DNA from 4 places in the Klebsiella electrica genome. Region 1 is predicted to be linked to each of the others. Evidence: riboswitches for the same ligand, from Rfam matches in the RefSeq annotation. Region 1 holds a riboswitch; each other region holds the start of a gene.
What was found. Region 1 has a riboswitch for thiamine pyrophosphate ahead of thiM (hydroxyethylthiazole kinase). Riboswitches for the same ligand answer to the same signal wherever they lie in the genome.

Region 2: it holds a riboswitch for thiamine pyrophosphate, as region 1 does, so the genes downstream of both, thiB (thiamine ABC transporter substrate binding subunit) here and thiM (hydroxyethylthiazole kinase) in region 1, are expected to answer to the same signal.
Region 3: it holds a riboswitch for thiamine pyrophosphate, as region 1 does, so the genes downstream of both, Electrica_RS12590 (TenA family protein) here and thiM (hydroxyethylthiazole kinase) in region 1, are expected to answer to the same signal.
Region 4: it holds a riboswitch for thiamine pyrophosphate, as region 1 does, so the genes downstream of both, thiC (phosphomethylpyrimidine synthase ThiC) here and thiM (hydroxyethylthiazole kinase) in region 1, are expected to answer to the same signal.

What each region holds. Positions count from the first base shown of each region.
Region 1 is NZ_CP041247.1:1,655,442-1,662,580, reverse strand. It holds gene thiD (bifunctional hydroxymethylpyrimidine kinase/phosphomethylpyrimidine kinase) at 37-837, opposite strand; gene thiM (hydroxyethylthiazole kinase) at 834-1,610, opposite strand; TPP riboswitch at 1,645-1,741, opposite strand; gene Electrica_RS07955 (glycoside hydrolase family 28 protein) at 1,946-3,292, opposite strand; gene Electrica_RS07950 (universal stress protein) at 3,791-4,213, shown strand; gene Electrica_RS07945 (LysR family transcriptional regulator) at 4,197-5,138, opposite strand; gene Electrica_RS07940 (adenine deaminase) at 5,263-7,074, shown strand; gene Electrica_RS07935 (NCS2 family permease) at 7,077-7,139, shown strand, end outside.
Region 2 is NZ_CP041247.1:4,432,250-4,439,388, reverse strand. It holds gene thiP (thiamine/thiamine pyrophosphate ABC transporter permease ThiP) at 1-467, opposite strand, end outside; gene thiB (thiamine ABC transporter substrate binding subunit) at 443-1,426, opposite strand; TPP riboswitch at 1,459-1,641, opposite strand; gene sgrR (HTH-type transcriptional regulator SgrR) at 1,701-3,356, opposite strand; partial or broken gene Electrica_RS21190 (glucose uptake inhibitor SgrT) at 3,444-3,594, shown strand; gene Electrica_RS21185 (sugar efflux transporter) at 3,785-4,966, shown strand; gene aroD (type I 3-dehydroquinate dehydratase) at 5,007-5,762, opposite strand; gene leuD (3-isopropylmalate dehydratase small subunit) at 5,873-6,478, opposite strand; gene leuC (3-isopropylmalate dehydratase large subunit) at 6,489-7,139, opposite strand, start outside.
Region 3 is NZ_CP041247.1:2,627,522-2,634,660, forward strand. It holds gene Electrica_RS12585 (sensor domain-containing diguanylate cyclase) at 1-937, opposite strand, end outside; TPP riboswitch at 1,322-1,423, shown strand; gene Electrica_RS12590 (TenA family protein) at 1,489-2,181, shown strand; gene Electrica_RS12595 (ABC transporter ATP-binding protein) at 2,178-2,906, shown strand; gene Electrica_RS12600 (ABC transporter permease) at 2,903-3,643, shown strand; gene Electrica_RS12605 (ABC transporter substrate-binding protein) at 3,653-4,588, shown strand; gene Electrica_RS12610 (diaminobutyrate--2-oxoglutarate transaminase) at 4,895-6,280, shown strand; gene Electrica_RS12615 (pyridoxal phosphate-dependent decarboxylase family protein) at 6,290-7,139, shown strand, end outside.
Region 4 is NZ_CP041247.1:5,000,073-5,007,211, forward strand. It holds gene Electrica_RS23895 (DUF1481 domain-containing protein) at 1-450, opposite strand, end outside; gene hupA (nucleoid-associated protein HU-alpha) at 463-735, opposite strand; gene Electrica_RS23905 (YjaG family protein) at 922-1,512, opposite strand; gene nfi (deoxyribonuclease V) at 1,555-2,226, opposite strand; gene hemE (uroporphyrinogen decarboxylase) at 2,236-3,300, opposite strand; gene nudC (NAD(+) diphosphatase) at 3,340-4,113, opposite strand; gene rsd (sigma D regulator) at 4,207-4,704, shown strand; TPP riboswitch at 4,758-4,871, shown strand; gene thiC (phosphomethylpyrimidine synthase ThiC) at 4,957-6,852, shown strand; gene thiE (thiamine phosphate synthase) at 6,852-7,139, shown strand, end outside.

The DNA.
Region 1 (7,139 bases):
TTTTCCTGGCAGAATCCTCACGCCAGTATATCAGGCTTACCACCACGCGTGGAAATGGTGAACCGGCCCGATACCGTGGCCCACCTCCAGCGAATCCGCCTGCGCCAGCGCCGCAGAGAGCCAGCCTTTGGCCTCGGCCACCGTCTCTCCCCAGTCGCGATAGCGTGGGCGCAGCGCCGCCAGCGCCGCGGAGAGCGTACAGCCGGTTCCGTGGGTATTTTTAGTCTGGACGCGCGGCGCGGTGAAGCGCTGCTCGCCATCGCGGGTAAACAGCCAGTCCGGGCTTTCCGCGTTGTCGAGATGACCGCCTTTCATCAGCACCGCGCCACAGCCCATCGCCAGCAGCGCCCGCCCCTGCTCCAGCATCTCTTTTTCATTCTGCGCGTGTGGCGCATCCAGCAGCGCCGCCGCCTCCGGCAGATTCGGCGTGATCAGCGAAACCTGCGGCAGCAGGCGAGTGCGTAACGTCGCCACCGCCGAAGCCGGGAGCAGCGGATCGCCGCTTTTCGCCAGCATCACCGTATCCAGGACAACGTTGTTAATCCGATAGCGCGCTAAACGCTCCGCTACGGCTTCGACGATATCCGTTTCCGCCAGCATGCCAATTTTCGTGGTATCGATGCGGACGTCGCTGAATACCGAATCCAGCTGCGCGGCAACAAAATCCGGGTCGATGCGATAGACCGACTGCACGCCGCGGGTGTTTTGCGCCACCAGCGCGGTGATCACCGAACAGCCGTAGGCCCCGAGGGCAGAGAAGGTTTTCAGGTCGGCCTGGATCCCCGCGCCGCCGCTGGGATCGGTACCGGCGATGCTCAGCGCATTAATGCGTTTCATCCGTTGTTCTCCCCGTACAGCGCGTCGAGAAACGCCGGGATAAAGCTGCCCGGTCCTCTGCCGTGCGCCGCCGCGCCGCCCGCCTGTTTCATCAGGCCGCAGGCGGCGGCGACGTTTTCGAGACGATCGCCTGGCATGGCGGTACTGGCCGCCACCACCGCCGAAAGCGCGCAGCCGGTCCCCACGACACGGGTCATTAACCGATCGCCGCCGGTAACCGCACGTGTTCTCTGGCCGTCGGTGATGTAATCCACTTCACCGGTCACCGCGACGATGGTATTGATCTGCCGCGCCAGTGCCTGCGCGGCGGGCAGTGCCGCCGCCGCGGTATCGGTGGTATCGACCCCGCGCCCGCCACCGCTCATTCCGGCCAGCGCCATAATCTCGGACGCATTGCCGCGAATGGCGGCCGGTTGCAGGCTCAGCAATTCATGACAAAACGCGCTGCGCAAAGTTAACGCCCCGACCGCCACCGGATCCAGCGCCCACGGCTTGCCTGCGCTTTGCGCACTGAGCGCCGCAGCGCGCATTGCCTGCGCACGATCGACGGTTAAGGTTCCGACGTTAATCAGCAGCGCATCCGCTATCGCCGCAAACTGGCTCGCCTCCTGTGGATCAATCACCATTGCGGGCGAGGCGCCGACCGCCAGCAGGACGTTGGCAGTAAAGGTCTGTACCACATCGTTAGTCATGCAGTGAACAAGGGGGGAATGATGGCGAAAGAGATGTTGCAGATGCGCAATATGCGCGGAATTGAGAGGCTCAGCTTGCATCGTTAGCTCCAGCCAGGCGATGAAGAAGCAACGACCCTTTGGTCTCTGACTTCCCTACGCTGGCATTATCCAGATCAGGTGGTACGGGTATTTCTCAGCCTTCACGAAGAAGGGCACCCCGAGTCATTTAAATCAAAATCAAATACTTGCGATTAACGTCGCGTTAATCCCTGCTGAGGATAATGCCAGCGGGAAGTCCAACAAACAAGCGTTAAAACCTGCATGTGTCCCGGATGGTGTCCCAGGCGCTTCTTTAAACCGGGATCATCAATATCCTCCGCTATCGCCGGAGGTTTATCAGATGCGCCTGCCCGCTGAGTGAGAAGCCAATACCACTATGCCGGAAAAGGAACCCATTGCTCAGAGCAGTCAATCGGTGAGTAATGCGCGGCTACAGGGTTAATGGTTGCTGGTGGCGAGGGCTGTATACCGTTTGCGCCAGATGTTAAGCGGGCAAATTCTGTTACCCATTGGGTGCCGGGGCTGAATGTTACGCCATCCATCCGGACCATAAGAGGATGTGAAGCGTCATACCCCCGCAGAATGACCGTGGCAGGCCGGTCGCCGCTGGCATTGACATCCCGCAGTATAATATTCCGGTATTCCGGGAGAGATGTACCGGAAGCTGTCGGCGAATAGTGGGTATCAAACGAAACGGGCCAGCGCGTGTTGCGCATACAGATGTGCGAATACAGAATATCGCTGACCAACCCTCCACGACTGGCATCACTTTTAATACGTAATCCTGATGTGGTCCCGTCAAGCGTAAGGTTACGTACCAGTACGTCGCTGACGCCCGCGTTCACCTCACTTCCGATAGACATGCCGTGCCCTGAATAGAAGTGATTGTTCGTGATGGACAGGTGTCGTGAAGGCCCGCTTCCGGCTTTGATGGCAATATTGTCATCACCGGTACGAATGAAACTGTGAGTAATGGTGACATCCTGCGAGGCGCCGGGGTCTATTCCGTCCGTATTTCTTGCCGTCGCAGGCGTATCAATAATAACGCCCCACAGAGTTGCCCCCTGGACATGGTTGAGAACGATATGAAAGTTTGGAGCATGACGCAGGCGCACGCCATAAATGACAATATCATGCGCATCATCTATCTGAATTAACCTCGGGGCGTTCTGCCTGCCGCCGGTAACAGATTGGGCACGGCGCGCCATTTCCCACCATGTTTCATTCTGACCGACTATTCGTTCACCTCCCTGCCCGTCAATCGTCCCTTCCCCTTCAATCCCGCCGCCGACGCTGTTGACCATAGAAATAAAAGCCCTGCAGCCGCCCCCTTTCTGGTCGATGGTTCCACAATGTCCCTGTCCTGTGTCATAGCGTCGGGGGTCATTATCTGCGAGCAACACACTCCCTGCATCAAGTCGCAGAAATACGCCAGAGGGTATTTGTAACGGACCACTTTTGAACGTATTGCCCTGCGGACCAGAGGTCAGGCGTACGGCCTGACCTGCGGGACATTGGTTCAGAGCCTGCTGCAGACGGTGCTGTACGCTGGTGCTGCTCTGATGCGCTTCCGGTGAGAGGGTCGTACAAACAGGTTGCGACAGCTGTGGTGGTCGAACAACGCGGCGGTCGCCGGAAGCCTGCGCGCTAGTAGCGAAAAGTAATATTATTCCGCTCAAGGAAACGACGACGGACTGACATATTCTGATACGTTTAATCATCGTATGATCGCCTTAGGGTAAATATCCAGAATGGATGCAGGTCTGTTTTCATTGCGTAGTTTATATGACTTTCACCCGGATTGGATCCGCCGCGGGTAACAGAACCTCAGCGTCATTTAAGGCGACGGCAGAGTGAGGGCCCCATCAGCGCTATACGTTATCCCGGTGAGTTCAAAGATTGGTTACGTGTCAAGATGATAATATCCATCACTGGTGTTGCTTTATTATTTATGCTGTTAGTAGTTTTATATTTTCCGCCGTTAATTGAAAGGGGAAATAAAAACCACAGGGCATACACCTGGCTATTTTTTTAAAAAATTTGCCACTCGCAATGGTTTCCATTAATCACATAAGAAAGTGAAGATAAAGGGAATAAATGTAAATAATGCTGAGTGGTTCTGCCATTAGCCATTTATCCGTTTGCTTTCAGGTCCAGGCGGGCACAAAATTAACCTCAGGGGCCCGTGTTTTCAGTTACTCATATCTCGAGGTACGGCTATGCCCGTTTATCATCATGCCCTGGTGCTGATTAACAGCAGCCAGGACGGCGTTCCGCTGCTCCAGCATGCAGCCAGAATGGCGGAAGAGAACGCTATGCGCATCACGCTCGCCCATATCAGCACCGACTATCGGACGCTGAATTACGTTTCCGACAGCCTGCTGAATGATGATGTGTCTCAGGAGGTGCTGCAGGCGAAAGTGCTGCTCAATGAACTGGCGGCCAGCGTCTCACTGCCGGTGCAAACCCTGTCGCTGGTCACCACCCGCCGTTTTGAAGATGTCGAAGCCTGCGTAAATCAGCGGGGGATCGACCTGATTATCGCCGGGCACCGCAACCGCCTGCTGGGAGTGATGGCATCTCATTCGCTGGAGTATATTAATCATCTGACGATAGACGTGCTGATCAGGCATCTGCCCTGAACCGCGCGGACGACTCGCGTAGCGAATTGAGCAGCAGCGTAAAGCACTGCTCAATCAGCGGCGGCAATGGCTGCGGCCCGCGCATTAACGCCACGGTCCGCGCCAGCGCCGGCTGCTGGAGCTGCGCGATTTTCAGCACCGGGTCCTGCAGATGGGCGGTATACAGTTCGGGCAGGATGGCAATCGCCAGACGCGAGCGCACCAGGCCATACAACGTTTCAATATAGTCCACCTGAAAACGCGTGTTCAGCGTCAGACGATGGCTCTCCGCCAGCGCGCCAACCAGCCGCTGGATATTCCCCTTCGAGAACACCGCAATATCGCGTCCGGCCAGAAGTTTCCACGGCAGGTGCGGCTGATCTGCCAGCGGATCGTCACCATGCAGCACTGCCACAAACGGGTCTTCACGCAGCGGGTAGACCTGTAACGCGGCGGGTAGCGAGCTGTCTATGGCGCCGATACCGAAATCAATCTGCCCGCTTTGCAGCTCACGCACCAGCGCATCATTGGTCTGATCGTGGAACTCGACCCGCAGGCGGGGAAAAGTTTGCGCCAGCACCTGCGGCAGCAGTGGAAAGAGCAGCGAGCTCACCGAAGGCACCAGACCAATACGTACGGTACCATCGCCGCCGGCCGCCACGATCTGTTCCATATCATGAAACGCCAGCTGGGCCACGCTCAGCACGCGCCGGGCGTGCGGCAGAATGGCGGCGCCCAGTTCGGTCAGCGTGACCGACGAGGCGGTGCGGTTCACCAGCTTGCCGCCCAGCACCGTTTCGATTTGCCGCAGCGCGCTGCTCAACGCCGGTTGGCTGATGGCCAGACGACTGGCGGTATCGGTAAAATGACGCAGCTCCGCCAGGGTAACAAAGTACTGCAGCTGTTTAAGAGAAAGCGCAGGCAGGCGCTGCCACGGTTCGGTCATCTTATTCTTCGCTAAGGGTAATCGGGCAGAATAACCCGGGCTTATCGGGTGATAAATTTATTCATCTGGGCAAACGTTTGCCGTGCCCCTAGAGTAGCCCCATTATCCTTGTGCCGGAGTTGTTATGTCCAGCAATGCTGAAAACCGCCGCCGCGCCGTCATGGCCGCCCGGGGTGAAATACCTTTTGACCTGCTCCTGACCGGGGCGCAGATAGTCGACATGGTCACCGGCGAAGTCCGCGAAGCCGATGTCGGCATCACCGGCGAAATGATCGCCAGCGTGCACCCGCGCGGCAGCCGCGCCGATGCCCACCAGCGCCATGCGCTGGATGGCGCCTATCTGTCACCGGGGCTAATGGATACCCATGTCCATCTCGAAAGTTCCCACCTCCCTCCCGAGCGCTACGCGGAAATTGTCCTCGCCCAGGGCACCACGGCGGTCTTCTGGGACCCGCATGAGCTGGCCAATGTCCTCGGAGTCGAAGGCGTGCGCTATGCCATCGCCGCCAGCCGCCACCTGCCGCTACAGGTAATGGTCGCCGCCCCCTCCAGCGTGCCCTCGACACCGGGGCTGGAAATGTCCGGCGCCGATTTTGCCGGGGCGGAGATGGCGACCATGCTGGCATGGCCGGAAGTACGCGGCGTGGCGGAAGTCATGGACATGCATGGCGTACTTAACGGCAGCGCCCGCATGCAGGAGATTGTTCAGGCCGGTCTCGACAGCGGCAAGTTGATTGAAGGCCACGCCCGCGGGCTGAGCGGTGCCGATCTCCAGGCCTACCTCGCGGCGGGCGTCACCTCCGATCATGAGCTGACCTCCGCGGAAGACGCGCTGGAAAAGCTGCGCGCCGGCTTGACCCTCGAAATTCGCGGCTCGCACCCGTATCTGCTGCCGGATATCGTCAAGGCCCTGAAAACCCTGCCGCACCTCTCCTCGCAGATAACGGTGTGCACCGACGATGTGCCACCGGATCTGCTGCTGGAAAAAGGCGGCATTATCGCCCTGCTCAACCTGCTGATTGAACTCGGTCTCGCCGCCACCGACGTCCTGCGTTTCGCCACGCTGAACGCCGCCATTCGCCTGCAGCGTCACGATTCAGGGCTGATTGCCGCCGGTCGCCGCGCCGACCTGGTGGTCTTTGATTCGCTGGAGAAGCTCAAGGCCCGTGAAGTGTACGTCGCCGGGAAACTGGTCGCCCGCGACGGCGCGCTGCTGCTGTCCATTCCTGCCGCCGGGGGGGTCACCCCGCCGCGCAATACGCTGCGTCTGGCGCCGCTGAGCGCGGATGATTTTGTGCTACGGGTACCCGGTATTGTCCATGGCGTTGCCCGCCTGCGGCATATTCGCGGCGCGCGCTTTACGCAGTGGGGAGAGGTCGAGGTGCAGGTGCGCCACGGCGAAGTTCAGCTGCCGGAGGGATTTATCCTGATTTGGGTGAAGCATCGCCACGGCCGCCATCAGGCGACGCCGCAAATCGCCCTGCTTGAAGGCTGGGGTGAGCTGCGCGGCGCTATCGCCACCAGCTACTCGCACGATTCACACAATCTGGTGGTGCTGGGACGCAGCGCGGAGGATATGGCGCTGGCCGCCAACCGGCTGATTGCCTCCGGCGGCGGGATGGCGCTCTCCCGCCAGGGGGCCATTCTCGCCCATGTGGCGATGCCAATTGCCGGCATGCTCTCCGAACTTCCAGCGGCGGAGCTGGCGCGGCAGTTCGGCGAATTACGCGACCTGAGCGCAGAAATTGCCGACTGGGAGCCGCCCTACCGGGTATTTAAGGCCATCGAGGGAACCTGCCTCGCCTGCAATGCCGGTCCCCATTTGACCGATTTAGGTTTGACCGACGGCACCACCCGCCAGATTGTCGAACCGCTGATAGACTGCCGGGAAACCCCGGCCACCAACCCTCACAACAATAATCACCGGGGAGCCTGAGCATGGCCGACAACACACTGCACACCGCAACACAAGGAAGCTGGCTGGAGCGCCGTTTTGCCCTG
Region 2 (7,139 bases), 2.5 Mb from region 1:
CGGGTGGCCATCGGCATATTGAAAAAAACGTGCGCCAGCAGGATGCCTTGCAGGCCATACGGCGAGAAATCCCACTGCCAGCCGACGGCGTTAAACAGTGTCGCCAGCCAGCCCTGACGGCCATAGACGCTGAGAATGCCAAAGACCGCCACCAGTACCGGCAGAATCAGCGTCATGGCGCACAGGCGCAGCAGAAGCGTGCGCCCCGGGAAGCGGCGACGATACAGGGCGCGGGCGAGAAAAATCGCCGGTACGACGGAGAAGAGCGCGGAGAGAAACGCCTGCCAGAAAGAGAAACGGATAACGTGCCACAGATAGCTGTCGCTGAAAATCGAGCGCCACGCCGCCTCCGGCGCACTACCCCAGAGCGCCAGAAACGCGGCCAGTGCGACGGCGACCAGCAGCGCGGCGGCCGTCAGACCCGGCGCCAGCCAGCCGATATTTAGCGGCTGACGGCGCGTTGCCATGCATTAATCCAGTTCTGACGTTCTGCGGCGACCTGCTGCGGAGTATATTCCAGCGTGGTCTGCGGTTTCGGCAATGCGGCAAAACCCGCGGGTAGCGCAACCTGGGTGACCGGATACATCCAGTTGCCGGTCGGGATGGCATTCTGGAAGGCCGGAGACAGCATAAACGTGAGGAATTTCTCCGCCAGCTCCGGTTGTTTGCTGGCGGCGGTACGCGCGGCGACTTCTACCTGCAGATAGTGGCCTTCGGCGAAATTAGCGGCCGCGTACTGGTCTTTTTTCTCTTCAATGATGTGGTAGGCCGGCGAGGTGGTGTAGCTAAGAACCAGATCGCTTTCCCCTTTCAGGAACAGACCGTAGGCCTCGCTCCAGCCTTTGGTGACGGTGACGGTTTTCGCCGCCAGTTTTTGCCACGCTTCCGGCGACTTCTCGCCATACACTTTTTGCATCCACAGCAGCAGCCCCAGGCCCGGGGTACTGGTGCGGGGATCTTCGTAGATCACGCGCCATTTTTGAGTGCTTTCCACTAGTTCTTTCAGGCTTTTCGGCGGGTTTTTCAGCTTGTTTTTGTCGTAGACAAAGGCGAAATAGCCGTAATCAAACGGCACAAACGTGTCGTTATCCCAGCCGCCCGGTACCGTGACAGCGCTGGCCGGTACCTGGCTTTTAGCGAACAGTTTGCTCTGCGTAGCCGCTTCCAGCAGGTTGTTGTCCAGCCCGAGCACCACATCGGCTTTGCTATTCTTGCCTTCCATCCGCAGACGATTAAGCAACGAAACGCCATCTTCCAGCGCCACGAACTTCAGTTCACAGTTGCAGTCGGCTTCAAAGGCTTTTTTCACGACCGGTCCAGGGCCCCAGTCTGCCGCAAAGGAGTCATAGGTGTAGACGGTGAGTACAGGTTTAGCAAACGCGGGAACGGCGACCAGCGCCAACAGCGGGAGTAATTTTTTCAACACTTTGCACCTCATAACCAAGGGGGGGCAAAGGATTTTGAGTGGGCCTCAAATCCCTTCGCCGGCGTTATCCGGATCAGGTTCGACGGGTATTTTCTCAGCTTATACACTTCATCCTTCGCGCTGCCTCTGCGTTAGCATCGCGTGTCCACCCGCTTGCTGCTTTGATGCAACCCGAATGAGATGGTGTACGTATATCAGCACCCCGTTGAGAACGGCGTTAGTGTAATGATTTTGTGAACTGACGGAAAGCGCTTCAGCGCCTGCCGGACTGCTATCAGGGATCCGGCGGCGCAAACCACGCCGATTTGAAATCAAACCAGCCCAACGTATTCATTCTCACGCCACGCATACTGCGCTGCCCCTGGATAATCAGCCAGTGGTGGATCAGCGGCACGATAGTTTGATTGGCCAACAGCTGCTGGCTCCAGGTGGCCGGGTTTAGCTCGCCTGCGTGCCAGCGACGGGCATCCTGTTCCCAGTCGACGGGAATACAATGTCGTATCAGCGGGACTTCATACAACCAGGCAAACAGAGAAAAATCAATCGGTAGGGTAAAGTTAGCGCTGTTCAACCAGATATCGCTGACCACCTCGCCACGGTGCCACTCTTCGTACTCCAGCTCCTGAATCTGCAGTTTGACCTGATGCTCCGCCAGCAGCGTCGCCATGATCCCGCCCATCACGCGGTGTTCGACGTGATCCCGATAATAGGTGAGGGTGACGGACTCCAGCCCCGGGGGTTTTTCACAGGCATGACTGCGGGCGTGGTGCCAGCGGGGCAACAGACCATAGGCCGGGAACCAGTTGCCCTGGTACTGTTCACCGGCGTGATAAAGCAGATTGGCGGGCTGTAACAGATAGCTGAGCCACTGGCGAACCGCGAGGTTGCTGCCCAGAGGACTGCGGGCATCAAACAGCAGATAGTAGCACCCTTCCTCCAGCCGACTCTCAATCGCTTTCTCACTTTGCGTGGTTCCCTGTAGCGTCAGGCCGCCGTTGGGCTCTTCGCTAATCTCAGGCAGGACCCAGACGTTAACTTCATCAATTAACGCCCGGTAGCCGAAATAATCGTCAAAAGCGTGGATCTTCAGCTGATTTTGATTGTTGCGAACCACCGCGTAAGGCCCGGTACCTACCGGCATCGCGGAGAAATTCTCCATCGACTGCCATTCGCGCGGCAAGATGACAGCCGACACCTGACCGAGCAGCCACGGTAGCCAGCGATCGGGCTGCGTCAGATGAATATCCAGCGTCCAGGCGGTGGGGGAGACAATACGTTCAATGTGTGAGTACAGCGGCAGGGCGTTGCTGCGCTGCAACGAGGCAATCACATCCTCCATATCCAGCTCTCTGCCGTGGTGAAAATGAATACCGGGGCGGAGGAAAAAGCGCCAGTGGGTGGGGGAGAGCTGCTGCCAGTGGTGCGCAATATCGGCTTCCAGTTCCCCGTTTTCCTCATTTACCCGCGTTAAGGCGCTGAAAATTTGCCTGGCGATATGATTTTCCGAGCGGCGCAGCGCGCTGCCGGGGAGCAGGTTTTTCATCGGCCGGTAGTAGAGTACGCGCAGAATATGCCGCCCCTGGCGAAAGCTACGGCCCAGATGCGAGACCAGCATCTGACGAACGGCGGCTTTGTCGCCCACCAGCTGGACCAGTTGATCGATTCGATCCTGTTCCAGCAGATCCTCGGCCCGCTGCTGCTGCAGCGCCAGGCCGGTATACAGGAAAGCCAGCGTTGAGCGCTTGCCGCGCCCGGCTTCCGCTTCCCAGGTTAACCAGCCGCGCTCTTCCATCATATTCAGCAGCGTGCGCATGTGGCGGCGGGAACAGCAGAGCATCTCCGCCAGCTCGTTGAGGGTTGTCTCCTGCGATTTACCTTCGCAGCACTGCCATAAACGGATGAACTGTTGTTGCAGACGAGCAGAAGACATAAAAGGGGAACTCCTGATGAAAACTCAGCAATTTATTAATCCCTATATTAGGCCAATAATGCATTCCGATGAAGCAAGGAGGTGAATATGCTGAGGTCTACAGCGAAACAGTTCGACCAACGTGACTTTTCTGCGACGCAGGACGCGTCATGGCTGGCCCGCCTGATGACAGGGAGACAGCAGAAGATTCCTGGCGAACTGATGCACTGGGGAGTGACATCAGACCTCTGATCATTGACTTGCCCACATCATGTGTGACTGAGTATTGGTGTGTACCGATCGTCTTTCAGACCCCAGGCCAGTTGGCTGAGCTATAACGTTGCGGTCGCCAGCCTGTCGCCTGAAATCGATAGAGTATAAAATCACCCGCCAGCAGATGACTTCTGCTGGCTTTTTTCGTTTTCTTAGCGTGCTTTTAAGGACATGACATGCTCTGGTTGATGACGATGGGACGGCGGCTTAACGGGGTTTACGCGGCGTTTATGCTGGTCGCTTTTATGATGGGGATTGCGGGCGCGCTGCAGGCGCCAACCCTCAGCCTGTTCCTCAGCCGCGAGGTGGGCGCACAGCCCTTCTGGGTTGGCCTGTTTTATACCGTTAACGCGATCGCCGGTATTCTGGTTAGCCTGGCGCTGGCGAAACGATCCGATAGCCAGGGGGATCGCCGCCGGCTGATCATGTTCTGCTGCCTGATGGCGGTGGGCAATGCGCTGCTGTTTGCTTTTAACCGTCACTACTTAACGTTGATCACCTGCGGCGTGATGCTGGCGTCGATTGCCAATGCCGCGATGCCGCAGCTGTTCGCCCTCGCGCGGGAATATGCCGATAGCTCGGCGCGAGAAGTGGTGATGTTCAGCTCGGTGATGCGTGCGCAGCTGTCGCTGGCGTGGGTGATCGGCCCGCCGCTGGCCTTTATGCTGGCGCTGAACTATGGCTTCACCACCATGTTCTCGATTGCGGCCGGTATTTTCGTCATTAGCCTGGCGTTAATTGCCGTTAAGCTGCCGTCGGTTGCCCGGGTAGAGCAGCCTGTGGAAGCGGAGGGCGTGGTGCAGACCGGCGGCTGGCAAGATAAAAACGTGCGTATGCTGTTTATCGCGTCGACGCTGATGTGGACCTGTAACACCATGTATATCATCGATATGCCGCTGTGGATCAGTAGCGATCTGGGTTTGCCGGATAGTCTGGCCGGGATCCTGATGGGGACGGCGGCCGGGCTGGAAATCCCGGCGATGATCCTGGCGGGGTATTACGTCAGGCGCTGGGGCAAACGCAAAATGATGGTCGCCGCGGTGGCTGCCGGCGTGCTGTTCTATCTGGGGCTGATCGTATTTCACGATCGCAGCGCGCTGCTGGCGCTGCAGCTGTTTAACGCCATTTTTATCGGTATTGTCGCCGGGATTGGCATGCTGTGGTTCCAGGATTTGATGCCTGGACGAGCCGGGGCGGCCACCACGCTGTTTACCAACAGTATTTCCACCGGGGTGATTCTCGCCGGCGTGCTGCAGGGGGCGCTGTCGCAAAACTACGGCCACGCCAGCGTGTATTGGGTCATTGCTGCCATCTCGCTGCTGACGCTGTTTTTGACCAGCAAAGTCAAAGATATTTAGCCAGGCGCCGCACCGCAGATTACTGCGATGCGGCGGGCTTTCAGGACAGAATATTCATCATTTCCCGCAGCTGACGCACGGCAATTTGTCCGGGTGCCGATGCCTGACCCACGCTGCCAAACGTCATCGCTGAGCCGAACAGGCGTCCGGTGACCCGGCTGATGCCGCCCGGTTTGCCCATCGACATCGTGATTAACGGGCGGGTGGCGTACTGTTCTTTCATCACCAGAGTGGCAGACAGTAACGTCAGCACGTCGTGCGGCGACTGAGGCATGACCGCGATTTTCGGCAGATCGGCACCCAGATCCTGCATCCGACGTAGCCGGGCGATGATCTCTTCCTGCGCCGGCGTTTTGTGGAAATCATGATTGCTCATAATCACCTTCACCCCGGCGGCATGAGCTTCATCGATCAACGCCCGGATCGACGCTTCGTCATTGAAGAGCTCAATATCAATGATGTCCACCAGCCCGCTGGTGACGGCCAGGCGGTTGAGGGCGAAGTACGCGTCATCGGCAAGTTCCGTTTCACCCCCCTCTTTGTAGCTGCGAAAGGTGAACAGCAGCGGCATATCGGCGAGCAGCCGGCGAATCTCCGTCAGCGCCAGCAGGACCTGTTGTTGTTCATGGACGCGGATAAAGTGGTCGACGCGCCATTCGATAAGATCGGCTCCGGCCTCCGCCAGGGTATGGGCATGGGTTTGCAGCTCATCGAGCGTCTGGCCGATCAGCGGCACGCAAATTAACGTGGCGCCTTCCTGAAAGGTGATGTTTTTAATGGTGACAGCTGTCGTCATGTGAGGGTCCATCGGTCAGGGCCGGGTGGGGGTATTTGTGGTCATCACCCGCGCGAAAAAGCTAAAAAAATGCCCGGTCACAGGACCGGGCTCGGGTATCAACGGCGTGCTTAGTTCATAAAGGCCGGCAGTTGGTTTTCGTAGGCTGAAATCGCCTCTTCGTGCTGCAACGTCAGGCCGATGCTATCAAGTCCGTTGAGCATACAGTGGCGGCGGAAGGCATCGATTTTAAAGCTGTAGGTTTTGTCGCCCGCTTTCACCACTTCGGATTCCAGATCCACTTCGAACGTTATGCCCGGATTCGCCTGAACCAGACTGAACATCTCGTCGACCTGTTCATCGCTCAGCGTCACCGGCAGCAGCTGGTTGTTAAAGCTGTTGCCGTAAAAGATATCGGCGAAGCTGGGGGCGATGACCACTTTAAAACCGTAATCGGTCAATGCCCACGGCGCATGCTCACGGGAGGAGCCGCAGCCGAAGTTTTCCCGCGCCAGCAGGATCGATGCGCCTTTATACTCCGGGAAGTTCAGCACGAATTCCGGATTCGGCTGCTGTCCCTGATCATCAAGAAAACGCCAGTCGTTGAACAGATGCGCGCCAAAACCGGTGCGCGTGACTTTCTGCAGGAACTGCTTAGGAATGATCGCATCGGTATCGACGTTTGCGGCATCCAGCGGAACCACCAGGCCCGTATGTTGGGTAAATTTCTCTGCCATGATGGTCTCCTTATTTGATGTCGCGGATATCGGCGAAATGGCCGGTCACGGCTGCCGCAGCGGCCATAGCCGGGCTGACTAAGTGAGTACGTCCGCCGCGGCCCTGACGGCCTTCAAAGTTACGGTTGCTGGTTGATGCGCAGCGTTCGCCAGGATTCAGGCGATCGTTGTTCATGGCCAGGCACATAGAGCAGCCCGGCAGTCGCCATTCAAAACCAGCTTCGATAAAGATCTTATCCAGCCCTTCAGCTTCCGCCTGAGCTTTCACCGGGCCAGAACCCGGGACCACTAATGCCTGCACGCCCGGTGCGACTTTGCGGCCTTTCGCGACTTTGGCCGCGGCGCGCAAATCTTCAATACGCGAGTTGGTACAGGAGCCGATGAACACCTTATCGATAGCTACGTCGGTTAACGGGATACCTGGCTTCAGGCCCATATAGGCCAGCGCTTTTTCTGCGCTCGCTCGCTCTACCGGATCGGCGAAAGAGGCCGGGTCGGGGATCCTCTCGTTAACGGAGATGACCTGGCCCGGGTTCGTGCCCCAGGTCACCTGCGGGGCAATCTCTTCAGCCTGCAGGGTTACGACGGTATCGAAGGCCGCGTCAGCGTCGGTTTTCAGGGTTTTCCAGTAGGCAACGGCAGCGTCGAAGTCCTGGCCTTT
Region 3 (7,139 bases), 970 kb from region 1:
GGGAAATCGCCTGCAGCACCTCATCGCCTTTTTGATGTCCGTAGTTATCATTAATCGCTTTAAAATTATCGACATCAACCAGCAGCAGACAAAAACCTTCAGCGTGAGATAACGAGGAATCCACAATGCGATAAAACTCACGTCGATTGAGTAATCCGGTTAAAGGATCGTGAGTGGCCGCAAATTCAAGTTCTGCCTTCAGATGCACCTCTTCCGTAACGTCATGAATAATACACAGCATCAACCGGGTATGATTCAGCACCACCGGCCCGGCATAAGTCTGAACATAGCGGATAGAGCCATCGGACAGAATATGGGTAAAGTTAAGCGGCTTGTGGCCACCGGGCAAGCTTGCCACGCCGTGCATAACGGGAAGCACGTCCTTTCCCAGGATATTGATTTGCCAGGTATGGCGGGTGCGCATCTCATCGGCGGTGTAGTTATAAAACCGCAGCGCGGCGATATTGGCATCAACAATTCGGCCGTCCTGTTCAGGGTCGATAAGCAGCATCGGGGCGGAACTGGTCATAAAAAATCGCGCGAAGAAACGATTACTGCGCCGTTTGTAATGATGTGCGGGGTGCGCCTTAACCGCGTCATTTTGCTGCAGGATTTTGACGGCTTCGAAAAGAATTAAAGTGTCATATTCTGCTGATTTAATCAGGGTGGTTTTACAATAAACCGGACGCGGACCCTCCGTCGTTTGAATGGTCCATACTTCGAATACTTCAGCAATGTTTTTGAAGTAGTACAGATAATTCTGCAGGCTGCGCTCTGGACAGGTGGAGAGCGGGCCTTTGCGCATGTCATCCAGCGACATCTCTCCGCTAAGAGTTCTGGAGGCCTGATTACAATAGACGACGGCTTCTTTGAAAGGATGAACCACCCAGACAGGCGTAGTGAGTAAATCAAAAATCATTAACTCTTTTAATAACATGCAGCCCTCCAGCAAGCAGGCATCACGTCCCTGAACGACGCGCTTATCGTCAATATAGTCCAACGGCGTAAGCTAATGAAATGATGTCGAAAGTTCAGAACCGAGATGCAGACGCCGGAAGTATAGTTCCTTTTTGCTTACGGGAAGGATATCGGGAAAGCAAAACGGCGCTGTCGATGACAGAAGCCGGGCCCGGCATGGTGCCCGCCGTTGCTGAGTGATTTGCCGATAGGCTTAATTTCGCACAAACAGCCAGCTAAAAACGCATCGAAAGCCAGCCGCCGTTGAGCATTTAAGCACCATAAAACGTGACAGTGTCACATAAACCGGCGCAAAATCACCCGCGGCCGGGATTGTAATCAAAAAGTGAATGCCGTATAACATGGCGCAACCGAGGGGTGTCCCGTGAGGGCTGAGATGGCGTAAGCCGAACCCTTTGAACCTGATCTGGGTCATGCCAGCGAAGGGACGGGTCGGCAATTTTGCCAGTTTACCGCCATTGCCTGTTCATACTTCCGCACACCCGGATCTCCCCGCTATCAGGAGGTCCTGTGATTCTGCCGATCTTTACCCAGGGTATTTATGGTCGTCTGCGCCAGCAGGCGGGATGCGACTGGGAACAGTACGTCGCCCATCCCTTTCTCCGCCAGCTTGCCGAGGGAACCCTGCCCGAACGCGCTTTCCGACGCTATCTGACGCAGGACTACCTGTTCCTGATCCACTTTGCCCGGTGCTATGCCCTGTTGGTCAGCAAACTGCGCACGCTCCCGGAGATGCGCGCCGCGGCCGCCTCAATGAACGCGATCCTTGGCGAACTGCCGCTGCACGTCGGCTATTGCGCGAGCTGGGGGCTGGATGAAGCCACAATGGCCGCCGAAAGCGAAGCGCCGGAAACGGTGAACTACACCCGCTACGTGCTGGATATCGGTCATGCCGGCGATGCGCTCGATCTGCTGGCGGCGCTGATGCCCTGCGTGGCTGGCTATGCGGAAATCGGCCTTGGATTGCTCCACGACCCGGCCACCCGACTCACCGACAACCCCTATGCTTCCTGGATCCGTAACTACGGCGATGCGGGCTATCTCGACGGCGTCACCGCGGCCATCGGCCTGCTGGAAAGCGTCTGGCAGCAGCGCGGCGGCGAGTCGCGCCTCGCAGAGCTGAGCGTCATCTTCACCACCGCCACCCGTCTGGAAGCCAACTTCTGGCAGATGGGGCTGAATGCCGCGGCGGTTGGCCGGTGATGGCTCCGACCATTGCCGTGCGGGAATTAAGCCTGCGCTTCGGCTCGCGGGTCATTTTTGACAAGCTGTCGTTCGATATTCCCGCTGGACAGTGGGTTTCGCTGCTGGGCGCCAGCGGCGCCGGAAAAACCAGTCTGCTGCGAATTATCGCCGGACTGGCCGCCCCCACCCACGGTCAGGTTCAGGCCAGCGACGGGCGGCCGCTGGGCCCTCGTCTGGCCTGGATGGGGCAAAAAGATCTGCTCTATCCGTGGCTGAGCGTGCGCGACAACGTTGCGCTTGGCGCCCGCCTGCGCGGGGAGCGCGTCGATCGCCAGCGGGTCGCAACCTTATTGGAGCAGGTGGGGCTCAGCCACTGCGCCAACGATCGTCCGGCCTCGCTCTCCGGCGGCATGCGTCAGCGGGCGGCGCTGGCGCGCACGCTGTATGAAGATCGGCCGATCGTGTTAATGGATGAGCCTTTTTCGGCGCTGGACACCCTTACCCGCACGCGTATCCAGACGCTGGCGGCGGAACTGCTGACTCAGCGTACCGTGGTGTTGATTACCCACGACCCGATGGAAGCCTGCCGGCTCAGCCATCGCCTGCTGGTGCTCGCGCCGCCGCCCGGCGGCATCGATGATTCCCATCACCTGGCGGGGATACCGCCGCGGGCGCCTGACGATCCGGCGCTGTTGCTGGGCCAGGCAGAGCTGCTGCAACAGTTGATGAGGGCCAACAGATGAGAGGGAAACTCTGTCGCGGCGGCGTGGTGTTCTGCGGCCTGCTGGTGTTCTGGTGGCTGCTCAGTCGCAGCGGCATCCCGGCGTTCCTGCTGCCGTCTCCATCGGCGGTGGCTGTCGCCCTGTGGGACAACCGCAGCTGGCTGGGCTGGCACGCGCTGGTTACCTTGAGCGAGATCCTCAGTGGTCTGGCGCTCGGGGTGCTGCTCGGGGTGGTATTGGCCCTGTGCATGATGATATCGCCGCGCTTACAGCGCTGGCTGATGCCGCTGGTGCTGACCAGTCAGGCGATTCCGGTCTTCGCCCTCGCCCCGCTGCTGGTGCTGTGGTTTGGCTTCGGGATGAGCGCCAAAGTGATGATGGCGGTTCTGGTGATTTTCTTCCCCGTGACGTCGGCATTTTTTGACGGTCTGCGGCGGGTTAATCACGACTACCTCGATCTGGCTCGAACAATGGGCGCCTCCTCAGGGGCGCAGCTCCGCCATGTCCGCCTGATGGCCGCCCTGCCGGCGCTGGGCTCCGGTCTGCGCATGGCCGCTGCCGTCGCGCCAATCGGCGCGATCATCGGCGAATGGGTCGGGTCCGCCGAAGGACTGGGCTATGTGATGCTCAATGCCAATGCGCGCATGCAAACCGATGTCTGCTTTGCGGCGTTGTTTATTTTAGTGCTGCTGACCATTGTGCTATGGCTGGCAGTGGATGCTCTGTTACACCGGCTGATCAACTGGACGCCGGAATAAGGAATAATCATGCGTAAACCCGTTTTCACCGCTGTCGCATTAACCGCGTTTATCAGCGGACAGGCGATGGCCAACGAAAAGCTGACCCTGGTGCTGGACTGGTACATTAACCCGGACCACGCGCCGATTATGGTGGCGGAACAGATTGGTGCCTTTAAAGCGCAAGGGCTGGACGTTAAGATAGTACCGCCGTCTGACCCGGCCCTGCCGCCGCGTCTGGTGGCCGCCGGCCAGGCGGATCTGGCTATCACCTATCAGCCGCAGGTGCACTTTTTTGCTGATGAGGGGCTACCGCTGGTGCGGGTCGGTACATTGATTAACTCGCCGTTGAACACGGTGATCGCCCTGGATAAACGCATCAAAACCCCCGCCGACCTAAAAGGGAAAAAAGTCGGCTACTCGGTCAGCGGTATCGAGCAGGCTACGCTGGCGACGATGGCGCAACATGCCCATATCGATCCGCAAAGCATCAAGCTGATTAACGTCAATTTCCAGCTGACCAGCGCCCTGCTGGCCGGTCAGGTTGATGCGGTGATTGGCGGCTATCGTAATATTGAAGCGCTGGAGCTTAAACTGCAGGGTAAAGACCCGCAGGTGATGAACGTCGAAGATTTCGGCGTGCCGGCCTACGATGAGCTGGTGATTGTCGCGCGGCGCGATGAAATTCATGCGGCCAAAATCAAAAAATTCCTCGCCGCGCTGCAGGAAGGTGTCGCCTATCTGCGCGCACATCCGCAGGAAACCTGGCAGGCGTTTGCCGCCGCCCATCCGGAGCTGAATAGCGAACTGAACAAGCAGGCCTGGCAGCAGACGGCCCCCCTGTTTGCCGCCAGGCCTGCGGCGCTGGATAAGGCCCGCTACGAGGCTTATGAACAGTTTTTATATAACAACAAGTTGGTTAAAAAAATCACACCTTTAACGCAATATGCGGTCGAACTGGATTGAGTAACCTTACTGCTGACGGAAGAATTTCCGTCAGCTCATTTAGCGAAGCGGTAATAAACCCCGGCGCTTTCCCTCACTAAGAATTACACTTTTAATGGTTTTATAACACTTTGTATAATCCATTAAAATCAATGCATTAGCATTGATTTTTGCGGTGTAAAAATAACGTAAAAATACCTCAATAAATAAAACATTGAATGACGATTTAAAAAGCCATATATTGTGCGCGCTTTATGAATGGCGATTCATTTTCTTAAACCAATTATTCAACCAGAGTTCAACCGTAACGCTGGTTGTGGGAGTGATATGATGACGGATAAAGTCCGTATTGATACTTTAAGTGCAGATTTATTGGACGCTAACAACGAAACCTTTTTGGCCCGTCAGGCTGAATTCGAATCGAACGTCAGGAGTTACCCGCGCAAGCTGCCGCTGGCTATCACAAAAGCGGAAGGCGTGTGGTTAACCGATGCGGATAACAAACAGTATCTGGATTGCCTTGCCGGTGCTGGTACCCTCGCTCTTGGCCATAACCACCCTGATGTGCTGCAAAGCATCCAAAGTGTCATTACCAGCGGCTTGCCGTTACATACGCTCGATCTGACTACCCCGTTAAAAGATCGCTTCTCCGAATACCTGCTCTCCCTGTTACCGGGTGAAGGTAAAGAATACTGCCTGCAGTTCACCGGCCCGTCCGGCGCTGACGCCGTGGAAGCGGCCCTGAAACTGGCGAAAAAATACACCGGCCGTTCTTCGGTCATCAGCTTCTCCGGCGGCTACCACGGGATGACCCACGGCGCGCTGTCGGTGACCGGCAACCTGTCGCCGAAAGAAGCGGTCAACGGCATGATGCCGGAAGTACAGTTTATGCCGTATCCGCATCAGTACCGCTGCCCGCTGGGTATCGGCGGCGAAGCGGGCGTGAAAGCGCTGACTTACTACTTCGAAAACCTGATCAACGATGTGGAAAGCGGCGTGCGTAAACCGGCGGCGGTGATTCTCGAAGCCGTTCAGGGCGAAGGCGGCGTGAACCCGGCTCCGGTCGAGTGGCTGCAGCGCATCCGCAAAGTGACTCAGGAACACGGCATTCTGCTGATCATCGACGAAGTTCAGGCTGGCTTTGCCCGTACCGGTAAACTGTTTGCCTTCGAACACGCCGGTATTGAGCCGGACATCATCGTGATGTCGAAAGCTGTAGGCGGCGGTCTGCCGCTGGCCGTACTGGGTATCAAAAAGCAGTTTGACGCCTGGGAACCGGGTCACCATACCGGTACCTTCCGCGGTAACCAGCTGGCAATGGCCACCGGGTTGACCACTCTGCGTCATCTGAAAGATAACGGCATTGCTGACAAAGTGGCCGCCCAGGGCGAGTGGCTGAAAGGCAAACTGGCCGACATGCAGAAACGCTTCCCGGTCATGGGTCACATTCGCGGTCTGGGTCTGATGATCGGTATCGAGATAGTCAACCCGAACGGCGAGCAGGATCATATGGGCTGCTACCCGGCTGACGGCGCGCTGTCCGCCCTGCTGCAGAAGAAATGTTTCGAAGCGGGCCTGATCCTCGAACGCGGCGGCCGTGGCGGCTGCGTCCTGCGCCTGCTGCCGTCGCTGCTGATCAGCAACGCCGAGCTGGAAATTTTCCTCGACAAATTTGAACAGGCCATGCTGGCCGCCGGTGTGCAACCGGTCTGAGTGGAGCGAGTGACCGCAATGTCCAAATTGAATCCGATTCTTGCTGGTTCGCCGCAAAGTATTGAGGCTTATCAGCAGGCGATCGCCCAGACCAGCCAGGCCGTCGCGCAATGGCTGCAGCAGCCTGAGATGTATCAGGGTAAGAGCGTCAGCGAACTGCGCGAGCGCATTACTCTTGAGTTCACCGAGCAGGGTCTGGGTAACCAGGCGGCGATTGAACGGGCTATCGAGTACTTCCTGAAAGACAGCCTGTCGGTGCATCACCCGCAGTGCGTGGCGCATCTGCATTGTCCGAGCCTGGTGGTAAGCCAGGCGGCGGAAGTGCTGATTAACGCCACCAACCAGAGCATGGACTCCTGGGACCAAAGCCCGTCGGCGACTATCATCGAGATGAAGCTGATCGAATGGCTGCGCGCGCAGGTCGGCTACCCGGCCGGCGACGCTGGCGTCTTCACCAGCGGCGGTACCCAAAGCAACCTGATGGGGCTGATGCTGGCGCGCGATGCCTTCTTCGCTCGTCGGGGGCACTCCATCCAGCAGGACGGTCTGCCGGGTGACGTGCGTCAGTATAAAGTGCTGTGCTCTGAAAACGCCCACTTCTCGGTGCAGAAGAACATGGCGCTGATGGGTCTCGGCTACCGCGCCGTAACGCCGGTGAAAAGCGACGAATTTGCGCGGATGGACGTGGCTGACCTGAAAGCGAAAATTGCCGATGCGCAGGCAAACGGCGAGCAGATTATGGCGATCGTCGCCACCGCTGGTACCACCGACGCGGGGGCTATCGACCCGCTGCGTGCTATCGCTGGCGTGGCGGCGGAACATCAGATCTGGCTGCACGTGGATGCGGCATGGGGCGGCG
Region 4 (7,139 bases), 1.9 Mb from region 1:
CAAGGCGTCGCTGGTCTGGCGAATTTGCGTTGCCCGGTAGCGGTAAAGCGCCACCTGATCGCTGGAAAGCTGTTGTTTTTGTCCGTCCACTTCGCGCTGCATAAAGCTCAGCTCGCCCTGGTCATCAAAACGGGCGCGAATGTGTTCCGTCGGTTTGCCGTAGACATTGAGTTCGATAAGCGTGAGTCGGTCACCCTGCCAGCGGTATTCGCTGGTTGAAGTATTGCCGTGACGCCACGGGCTGAAGGCGGCAAGCAGATGCACTTCGCCGTTGGAATCCAGACGCCAGATACGCATCGCGCCCTGGTTGTCCGCATACCCGCTGGCGGTAAAAGGTGGGACAGAAGAGTCATGGCTACAGGCAGAGATCAGCACGACGCCAGCCAGCATCAATACGCGACGCCAGATAGACAAAAGGGGCTTTAAGGCCCCTTCGTTAAAACTGTACACTGCCACGCAGTCTTACTTAACGGCGTCTTTCAGCGCTTTACCAGAAACAAATGCCGGCACGTTAGCAGCGGCAATTTTGATTTCGTTACCGGTCTGCGGGTTGCGGCCAGTACGCTCAGCGCGGTGGTTCACTTTGAAGGTACCGAAACCAACCAGTTGAACAGCATCACCTTCTTTCAGAGACTCAGTAATTGCAGCCAGGGTAGATTCCAGGGCAGCTTTTGCCTGTGCTTTGGACAGGTCAGCTTTGTCCGCAATTACATCAATCAGTTGAGTCTTGTTCATAAGTTATCCTTACAATGTGTTTATCGCTTGCTAAGCACCGAGTGCGACGGAAATGCCTGAAAAGCACTCTCCTGCATACACGCACCGATAGCCACTTTTTTTCGCCCTCCAAATGTAGACCAGACGGGGGGCGGAATGGAAGCCTTCAGACGCTACAATTCAGGCGGTAAATCACGTTTTCTGGTCTCACTGCTGAAAATTTATACCAATATTGCTCTCGCCGGCTTCACGAAGGTCTGCGCGCAGCCCTTTGATCAGTTCGATATCGCGTTCTTCACAGTCGGCCAGCAGGCGGAAAATTTCCCACTGAATATCCCATTCTTGCTCAACCGCCGGGTTCTCTTTGAGCTCTTCGTCGGTCATTTCGCGACCCGCCTGGGTCATTTCCAGCATCGCGACGGTGGTGATCGAGCTCTTGCTCACCTCAATGGCATGCTCAAGCGTTTCTCCGCTCAGACGCGAATGAATCAGTTCACTCAGAGCAACGCAGGCGTCGATAGCCGGATACACGCCGTACAAATCATAGTCGTCGGCAGCCGGAATTGCCTCTTCCAGTTTTTCCAGTTGGCTATCGAAATTCACCTTCGCATCCTTGACGGTCAGGGTTTCCCAAATCAGATCGAGGATACGACGATACAGCTGGCCGTCGGCAAATTCGGTTTGCTGGCAGAACATCGCGTAATTGGGGTACATGCGCTCGCACAAACAGGCCATAAAGGTGACGTGCTGCCAGCTTTCCAGCTTCTCCAGGCGCAGATGAATCGGGTTTTGTAACATGATGAATTCTCGAAGTCAGAAATTAGCCGCAGTGTACCTGAATCAGCAGTGATTTGCTTGCCAACGCACAAATGCCGGACGCCGCGAGGCAACCGCATCGGCCCAGCGCGTAGGCTCCGGCAAGCGGTAGCCCTTGATGCAGCGCTGAACCCATGTCAGCGCGCTATCGAGAGCCACCCGATGGCCGGTGCTGACAAACAGCGGATTGCAGCGCGCTTTGCTGCGCCAGACCCACGCCAGCTGCTCGTTTTTATCTATCAGCGGCGCCAGCGCTCCCGGCTCATCGCCGGGCAGCGTAAACTGACCGCACAGGCGTTTTTTGGCCACCCCGATGGTCGGGACATCCACCAGCAGGCCAAAATGGCTGGCGACGCCCAGACGCCGGGGATGGGAAATCCCGTGGCCATCGACAAAGAGCAGATCCGGTTTTTGTGCAAGCTGCTGCCACGCTGCCAGCAAAGCGGGCGTTTCACGAAAGGAGAGAAAACCGGGGATATACGGCATGGTGGTGGCCACTCGCGCCACCTGATATTCAACCAGTTCCAGAGAGGGCCAGGCGAGCAGCACAATAGCCGCCCGCGTCACTTCTCCTTCTTGCTCGAAGCCAACGTCCGCACCGCCGATCAGCCGGGGAGGATCGCGATCCAGCCGATCCTCACGAATCACCGATGCGGCCAGCTCCTGCTGCCGTTGGCGTAGCGACGCCAGATCCATACTCGCTCCTTAGCGATGGTATTGTGCCGACAGCCGGTGCACCGCTTCCACAAATACGCCGGCGTGTTCAGGGTTCACATCCTGATGGATGCCATGACCGAGGTTGAAGACATGGCCTTCTCCCTGACCAAAACCGGCCAGTATGGTCGCGACTTCCTCTTCAATACGGCCAGCAGGCGCATACAGCATGGAAGGATCCATATTGCCCTGCAGCGCCACTTTGTGACCGACCCGACGACGCGCGTCGGCGATATCGGTGGTCCAGTCGAGACCCAACGCATCGCAGCCGGTTTCGGCCATCGCTTCCAGCCACTGTCCGCCGCCTTTGGTGAATAACGTCACCGGGACGCGGCGGCCTTCGTTTTCGCGCAGCAGGCCATCAACGATTTTGTGCATGTAGTACAGCGAGAACTGCTGATAATCGCGGCCGGTCAGCACGCCACCCCAGGTATCGAAAATCATCACCGACTGGGCGCCCGCTTTGATTTGGGCGTTCAGGTACAGGGTGACGCTTTTGGCCAGCTTTTCGAGCAGCGCATGCAGCGCCTGCGGGTCGGCATACATCATTTTCTTGATCACGGTAAACGCCTTGCTGCTCCCGCCTTCAACCATATAGGTCGCCAGCGTCCACGGGCTGCCGGAGAAGCCAATTAGCGGAACCTCGCCTTTTAATTCGCGGCGAATCGTCCGCACGGCATTCATCACGTAGCCGAGCTCATCTTCCGGATCGGGCACCGGCAGTTTGTCGACATCGGCCTTACCGGTAATCGTCGAGGTGAAACGGGGACCTTCGCCAGTTTCAAAATAGAGCCCCAGCCCCATTGCGTCCGGGATGGTCAAAATGTCCGAGAAGAGGATAGCTGCATCCAGTTTATAGCGGCGCAGCGGCTGCAATGTGACTTCGCAGGCCAGCTCGGCGTTTTTGCACAGCGACATAAAATCGCCGGCCTGGGCGCGAGTGGCTTTGTACTCCGGTAAATAGCGGCCCGCCTGGCGCATCATCCACACCGGGGTCACATCAACGGGTTGGCGCAGCAGCGCACGCAGATAACGATCGTTCTTCAGTTCGGTCATTTTGCAGTTCCTTAAGCGTCAGGCCGTTATTGTATCACGTCATTCCTCGTCAGCCCGACACATTGCCACGGTGTCTTCTATCAGGCGGCGCGCTACGGTACCCGGCGGCGGCAGCAGCGGTAAATCGTCATAGCGATACCAGCCAGCCTGCAGCAGCTCTTTTTCATCGATAACAATGTCGCCGCTGTCATATTCCGCCATAAATGCGGTCATCAGCGACTGCGGGAACGGCCACGGCTGGGAGGTCACATAGCGCAGATTTTTCACCTTCAGACCGCACTCTTCCATGACCTCGCGGGCAACCGCCTCCTCAAGGGTCTCTCCCACTTCGACAAACCCGGCCAGCACCGTATGTATGCCATTACGATGGCGGGTATGCTGCGCCAGCAAGATAGAATCGTCCCGGCGAATCGCCACGATCATGCAGGGCGCGATTTGCGGGTAATAACGTTCGCGGCAGTGGCTGCAGAGCATCGCCCATTCGGTTTTGCTCGGATGCATTGGATGCCCGCAGTAACCGCAGAATTTATGCGAGCGGTAAAATTCGGCGAGCTGAATCCCGCGCCCCGCCAGCTGAAACAGCCCCGGTTCCTGATCCAATAACTGCCGCAACGATCCCATATCATGCCGACGATCCTGGCACACCATCCACACCGCGTCGCCTTGCCATTCGCCAATATGCAGCGCGTGCTGGCCGACAAGATTGAAATTTACCGCTTCGCCATGTGGTAATTCCCCGTCGGGTAACCATAATTTCTGTTCGTGACTGACTATCCACCAGCCGCTATCTAATTTTTCAATAATACGATCCATATCTATTGCACTACCTTCGTTTTACTGGCAATTTTAACATTATATTTACATTCTGGTGAGCAACGTTATTTTCTTAATCTTGCGGAGTCAACCATGTTAAACCAGCTGGAAAACCTGACGGAACGTGTTGGAGGCAGTAATGAACTGGTCGATCGCTGGCTGCATGTACGTAAGCATTTGCTCGTCGCTTACTACAAGCTGGTTGGCCTGAAACCGGGAAAAGAATCCTTTATGCGGCTTAACGAAAAGGCGCTGGATAACTTTTGCCAAAGCCTGGTGGATTATCTCTCCTCCGGCCATTTTAGTATTTATGAACGCATTCTTGGCGAAATGGAAGGTGATACGCCACTTTTGGCGGTTACCAGGCTCTATCCGCAGCTGGAAGCCAATACCCAGCAAATTATGGATGACTACGACTCCTGCCTCGAAAACGCCATCGATCACGATAATTATCTTGAGTTCCAGCAGGCGCTGTCCGACATCGGCGAAGCGCTGGAAGCCCGCTTTGCGCTGGAAGATAAGCTGATCGCCCTCGCCATTTCGTACAACCTGAAAGATAACGTCAGCGACAATATCGCGCCGACGGCTTGAGTTGTGAACCGTTAACGAGTAATTTACAGACATTCTCCCTCTACGGAGGGAGTGTTATCTTGTCGGAGTGCCTATTTTCCACACTGGAAAAGGCTGAGACCGTTAATTCGGGATCCGCGGAACCTGATCAGGCTAATACCTGCGAAGGGAACAAGAGTAAACTGCAAAGAGCGGCCGTCCCTCAGGGACCAAACGCATCTGTTACTCCATCCGTCGTCTGACAAGCCATCTCCTTTTCATCTGGAATGAGCTATGTCTACAGAAAAACTGACCCGCCGACAGCAGCGCGAACGCGCACAACACTTTATTGATACTCTGGAAGGCACCGCCTTTCCCCGCTCACGACGCATCTATGTTCAGGGCGCACAGGATAGTATTCGCGTGCCGATGCGCGAAATCCAGCTCAGCCCCACGCTTACTGGCGGCGACAAAAGCAACCCACAGTATGAAGAGAACGAAGCCATACCGGTGTATGACACCTCCGGCCCCTACGGCGATCCTGATATAGCCATCGACGTCCGGCAGGGACTGGCGAAGCTGCGCCAGCCGTGGATTGATGCCCGTCACGATTGCGAGCCGTTACATGAACGCAGCTCCCTCTACACCCAAGCGCGCCTGGCCGATGAGGAGCTCGATGCGCTGCGCTTTAGCGGCTCGCTGACGCCAAAACGCGCAAAATCAGGTAAATGCGTCACGCAGCTCCACTACGCGCGCCAGGGCATCGTCACGCCGGAGATGGCGTTCATCGCCATCCGCGAAAATATGGGCCGCGAGCGCATTCGCAGCAAAGTGTTGCGCCACCAGCACCCTGGCGAAGGTTTTGGCGCCCGCCTGCCGGAGAATATCTCCGCCGAGTTCGTCCGCGATGAAGTGGCTGCCGGGCGCGCCATTATTCCCGCCAATATCAACCATCCTGAGTCGGAACCGATGATTATCGGCCGTAATTTTCTGGTGAAGGTCAACGCCAACATCGGTAACTCGGCGGTGACCTCCTCCATCGAAGAGGAGGTGGAAAAACTGGTGTGGTCAACGCGCTGGGGCGCTGACACGGTGATGGATTTGTCCACCGGGCGCTATATTCACGAAACCCGCGAGTGGATCCTGCGCAACAGCCCGGTCCCTATCGGTACCGTCCCCATTTACCAGGCGCTGGAGAAGGTGAACGGTATCGCCGAAAACCTCACCTGGGAAGCCTTCCGCGATACTCTGCTGGAACAGGCAGAACAAGGCGTTGACTACTTCACCATCCATGCCGGCGTCCTGCTGCGCTATGTGCCGATGACCGCCGGACGGCTGACCGGCATTGTCTCCCGCGGCGGTTCGATCATGGCGAAATGGTGCCTTTCCCATCATCAGGAGAACTTCCTGTACCAGCATTTCCGCGAAATCTGCGAAATCTGCGCCGCCTATGATGTCTCGCTCTCCTTAGGCGATGGCCTGCGCCCGGGTTCCATTCAGGATGCCAACGACGAAGCGCAGTTTGCCGAACTGCATACCCTGGGCGAACTCACCAAAATCGCCTGGGAATATGATGTGCAGGTGATGATTGAAGGACCGGGTCACGTGCCGATGCAGATGATCCGCCGCAACATGACCGAAGAGCTGGAGCACTGTCACGAAGCGCCGTTCTATACCCTCGGGCCGTTAACCACCGATATCGCTCCCGGCTATGACCACTTCACCTCCGGTATCGGTGCGGCGATGATCGGCTGGTTCGGCTGCGCCATGCTCTGCTACGTCACGCCAAAAGAGCATCTCGGCCTGCCCAATAAAGAGGACGTGAAGCAGGGATTGATCACCTACAAAATCGCCGCCCACGCCGCCGACCTCGCCAAAGGGCACCCTGGCGCGCAGATCCGCGATAACGCTATGTCCAAAGCGCGGTTTGAATTCCGCTGGGAAGACCAGTTTAACCTCGCGCTCGACCCGTTCACCGCCCGCGCTTATCACGATGAAACGCTGCCGCAGGAGTCGGGAAAAGTCGCCCACTTCTGCTCCATGTGCGGGCCTAAATTCTGTTCAATGAAAATCACCCAGGAAGTCCGCGATTATGCCGCCCGGCAGCATATTGAAGCCGGTATGGCCGACAAATCCCAGGATTTCCGCGCTCTTGGCGGTGAGATCTATTTACGTAAGGAGCAAGCCTGATGTACCAACCCGATTTTCCATCCGTCCCCTTCCGCTTAGGACTCTATCCGGTCGTCGATAGCGTGGAGTGGATTGAACGTTTGCTTACTGCGGGCGTGCGTACTATTCAGCTGCGCATCAAGGATAAACGCGACAGCGAAGTTGAAGACGATGTGATCGCCGCTATTGCCCTGGGACGCCAACACGACGCCCGACTGTTTATTAATGATTACTGGCGGTTGGCCATAAAACATCAGGCTTACGGCGTGCATTTAGGCCAGGAGGATCTGGAAACCACAGACCTCAGC